DNA from 2 places in the Citrobacter braakii genome. Region 2 is predicted to be linked to the other one. Evidence: predicted binding sites of a transcription regulator. Region 2 holds the regulator's gene; the other holds the start of a gene.
The links. The regulator CRP, encoded in region 2, controls carbon source genes, mostly activating them, when cyclic AMP is high. The targets are predictions, from matches to a motif close to ATGTGANNNNNNTCACAT.
Positions count from the first base shown of each region.

Region 1: deoC (deoxyribose-phosphate aldolase) is a predicted target of CRP. The motif match lies at 1,448-1,465, and genes of this name have one in related genera.

Region 1 is NZ_CP045771.1:4,843,274-4,845,679, forward strand. It holds gene GFC06_RS22855 (ribokinase) at 1-541, opposite strand, end outside; gene deoC (deoxyribose-phosphate aldolase) at 614-1,315, opposite strand; gene GFC06_RS22865 (helix-turn-helix transcriptional regulator) at 1,548-2,406, shown strand, end outside.
Region 2 is NZ_CP045771.1:1,368,091-1,370,496, forward strand. It holds gene GFC06_RS06265 (YccS/YhfK family putative transporter) at 1-941, opposite strand, end outside; gene crp (cAMP-activated global transcriptional regulator CRP) at 993-1,625, opposite strand; gene GFC06_RS06275 (OsmC family protein) at 1,934-2,341, shown strand.

The DNA of each region.
Region 1 (2,406 bases), 1.4 Mb from region 2:
TCAGGTAATCGATATGGCTGAGGTTTACACCGCGTAAGTCCCTGGCCGGGGCGGGATTGAGAATGGTGATGTTGCCGAGCTGCTTAGCGAGATTCAGGCCATAGAGCGCGGTCTCCAACGGGATCTCCAACTGCGCGAGCGCCACGCGGCTCTGCTCGATCAGCGCCTTTGCCTCATCCACGTGCGCCGGGCTGAACAGTTTATTGGCCCCCATATCCACCACAATTACATTACGAGCCTGATTATCTTTGATAATAAGGCCCGCTCCGGTGGGTAATTCTGGGGTTAAGGTTAACGCATCGATATTGACGCCTTCGTCGCGCATCAGGGTCACAAATTCATGGCCGAAGGTGTCATCGCCCACCACCCCGGCATAGGCCACTTTTGCCCCGAGCCGAGCCGCCTGCACCGCCATATCCGAGCCTTTTCCGCCCCAAGTCTGGCGAAAATCGTCGCCGATTAACGTTTCGCCCACCATGGGGATGCGATCTGCCGTCATGACCAGCGCTTTGGCATAACTGCCAAAGATAAAAATACTCATTAGTAATTCCCCTTTTCGACTGAAAGTGGCACAACGCTGCGCCGCCGCAATTACGCTTGCGGCGGCAACACATTAATAGGCGTTGATATCCCCGGTCAGGCCTTTAACCAGTTCCGGCCCGGAGCTGGTGCCGACCAGTTCGGCCCCGGCTTCGAACATCGCTTTCATTTTTTCCAGGGTATTGACCTTACCTGATACTTTTACCCGGCACGGTAACTGAATATTGGCTTTGAGAAGTCGGACATCTTCTACCGTCGCTTCGCAACCGCCCTTGCCCCAGCCGCTGGACTGTTTCACCCAATCAATACCGGCTTCAAAGGCATAACGGGTGGCTTTGATTTTCAGCGCCTCTTCGGTGATGAAACCAAACTCCAGCATGGCTTTGACTTTCATCCCCAGGTCATGGGCCACATGGACCACGCTTTTCAGCTCGTTGAAATAGAGATCTTCCTGGCCGCCCAACAGATAGCCAGGGTTTGGCGGGAAGTCGAACTCATCGGCCCCCTCTTTCGCCAGCTCGCGTACCACCGCTATTTTCATCGCCGTGGTGTCGTTGGCCATCGGGAAATTGACTGTGGTCGCCACCCGCACGCCGCTACCTTTCAGCATTTCTTTGGCAAGGGAAACCCAGCAGGGTGCAATCATGGCGGCATCAAATTGATACTGCATGCAGGTTTCCAGATGTTGAATCACCCCTTCGCGCGTCAAATCCGGGTTGACGTTGGTGTACTGAATCGCCCTGGCGATCTGGCGCGGATCGTTAAAATCAATCATGGACAGCTCCTGTCTGGTAAGTAAAAAACCTTTAAGTGCGCAGTGAATATGTCGTTACTGTAGGCAGGATGGCGACTAAGCGTGATAGGCAGAATTCTCTCAAACATGGATGAAATTTCCATGTCAACGGAAATGTGAGCAAGCTCAAAAATTAGTCACAATCAACTGAGTACTGGACGGCGAAAAATGCCACCATAGCGGGCGAAACGGGCAGATAACAAACCAGGCAACTATGTCAAAGCAAAAACAACACACCCGCGCGATCGCCAACTGGTATCGGGGTTCCGACGAGTTTTCCACCCTGATGAACTACCGGATCTTACGCGCCGGGCATATTGAAGCCGCCGCAGATTTCCACGTTCATCGCCAGTCGGTGGTAGGCCATGAGCTGCTGTTTTGCCTGCGCGGAGCAGGGTTTATTCGCATTGAAGACCGGCATTATCCGGTGCGGGAAGGGCAACTCGCCTGGTTGCCGGTGCGCTGGCCGCATGAGCATTACCCCGACAAACAGTCTCCGTGGGAAATCCTCTGGCTGCGGATAGAGGGTTCAAAACTTAACAATATCATGCAGATAATGGACGTACCTCAACGTCCGGTTTTCCAGTTCGAGCAGCCGGAAAAGATCGTTGAAATTTATCACCATATTTTTGATCTGATGAACAGCTACACCCTGGTGGCCGATGCGCACTGCGATATGCTGTGCAGCCAACTGATATTTACCCTGCTGGAAAATCGCAGCTACGAAGCCGCGCAGTCGCAGGTAATCACCCATCGCGGGCTGGGCAAGCTGCTGTATCAGATTCACAGCCATTACAATGATGACTGGAATATCGAGAAATTTATGCACTATTGTCAGGTAAGTAAGTCACAGCTGTTTCGCTTGTTCCAGGCCACGTTTAACCAGAGCCCATTGAAATGGCTCAAGAATTACCGGCTGTCTCAGGCTCGGCGATTATTGGTCGAAACCCAGGAAAGTATCAGCCGAATTGCGGTTCAGGTGGGATATAACGATCCGCTGCACTTCTCGCGGGATTTTCATCGCGCGGTTGGGTTATCGCCCAGCGCGTTTCGCAAGCAGGAGCAGTTGGAAG
Region 2 (2,406 bases):
CCCACCGGATTGTCCGGATGCTGGTTGGCGATTTTCTCCAGCGTGCCAATCTGCTTGTCCATCGAGAAACGGGTCGGCAAGCGGTGATACAAAATATCATCGGCCAGTACCCGAAGGCGTTCGGCGACGGTGCGCGCATTCCAGCGAATCACCTGTTCGGCGTGGCTACGTTCGACCAGCTTTTGCACCTCTTCCGGCTGGTGGAGGCTGACGGAAATATGCTCCTGCAAGTCCAGTGCCTCCTGAAAGGCACGCAGCAGGCGCTTGTAATCGTTGTTGCGATGCGCCGACAGCATATGCATTTGCTGGTAGCACTGGGTAATCAGATCCACCGCTTTCTGCTGGCGAACCAGCAGGGGAGGTAGCGCTTTTTCCGGATCGGCATGCTGGGTCAGCAGGCTGTACTTGGCCTCACAGTAATCGGCTAATTCACGGTACAACAAGCTGAGCGATTCACGGAGCGGCTGCTCGCGCCACATCCAGAACCAGAACCAGTTGAACAGGCCGTACCATAACGTGCCCAGCGCATAGATCAGCAACGGTTCCCAGACGGGCATGTTCCCGACCAGGCTTAGCGTGAAAATCGCGGCGATAAGTGAGGCCGGTAACAGTCGGGCATGCAGAGGGCTTAGCTCGGCGGTTACGCCAAGAATCAGCGTCAGTCCGGTGAGGATAAGCGGCAGCGGTATGGCCTGTGCCAGCAGCAACTGCATGATCAGACTGCAACCGGCAAACAAAGACGCGCCAATAGCTAAACGTTTGAAAAAGCGCTTATGCGGGGTATCAAGACCAGCAATGTTGCAGCAGGCAGGGACCAGGGAGAAGAGGAGTCCCAGATGAAGCTGACCGATGATCAGACCAACAGCCACAGGTAAACATAGCACCAGCGTCTGCCGTAGTGCGTAGTTGATCTCTGGGTGGTATATCAGTCTTCGCCACATCGGTGTAAACAAAAGTGGCGCATCACTGAGTAACGCGCCACTTCGATGGGGTTAACGGGTGCCGTAGACGACGATGGTCTTACCGTGTGCGGAGATCAGGTTTTGATCTTCCAGCATCTTCAGAATACGACCAACGGTCTCACGGGAGCAGCCAACGATCTGGCCGATTTCCTGACGGGTGATTTTAATCTGCATGCCGTCCGGGTGGGTCATCGCATCAGGCTGTTTCGCCAGATTCAGCAGAGTCTGCGCGATACGACCCGTTACGTCGAGGAAGGCAAGGTTGCCGACTTTTTCAGACGTGACCTGCAGGCGACGAGCCATCTGTGAAGACAGGCGCATCAGAATATCCGGGTTGACCTGGATTAATTGGCGAAATTTTTTGTAGGAAATTTCAGCGACTTCACATGCGGTTTTGGCACGTACCCAAGCGCTACGTTCCTGACCTTCTTCGAAGAGGCCTAATTCACCAATAAAATCGCCCTGATTCAGATAAGAAAGGATCATTTCTTTCCCTTCTTCATCTTTGATCAGCACTGCCACTGAGCCTTTAACGATGTAATACAACGTTTCCGCTTTTTCACCCTGGTGAATCAGCGTGCTCTTCGATGGGTACTTATGAATATGGCAATGAGACAAGAACCATTCGAGAGTCGGGTCTGTTTGCGGTTTGCCAAGCACCATGCGCGGTTATCCTCTGTTATAAGCTGTCTCCAGAGCCAGAAAACGACGCTGCCTCTGGGTTTGCAAAAATATGCTTCCCGCTACCTGGGAAAGGGGCTGTCAAAAATTAACTGCAGCCTGTAATGTGATGTCCTCTGCATACATGCAGTACGTCAATGTATTACTGTAGCATCCTGACTGTTTTAGCATAGCTTTCGCCGTGTGTCTCCTGGTGTCTCGCTTCAGCATGACGCAGGTCGCCTTCCGTTGCGAGAATTGTTATGTACGCGTAATCTGTCAGGAAAATTGAAACATTGGAGTTACGAAATATGCAAGCGCGTGTAAAGTGGGTTGAGGGGTTAACCTTCCTCGGTGAGTCCGCCTCTGGTCACCAAATTTTGATGGACGGTAACTCCGGTGATAAAGCGCCGAGCCCGATGGAAATGGTATTAATGGCTGCGGGCGGTTGCAGCGCAATTGATGTGGTTTCGATCCTGCAAAAAGGTCGTCAGGATGTGACCAACTGCGAAGTGAAACTGACCTCAGAGCGTCGTGATGAAGCGCCGCGCCTGTTTACCCACATCAACCTGCATTTCATCGTAACGGGTAACGATCTGAAAGATGCGTCCGTTTCGCGCGCAGTCGATCTCTCTGCGGAAAAATATTGCTCCGTGGCGCTGATGCTGGAAAAGGCGGTGAACATTACCCACTCCTATGAAGTGGTTGCTGCTTCGTGATGTCATGCCTGATGGCGTTTCACTTATCAGGCCTACAGGATATAAACGCGTAGGCCGGATAAGGC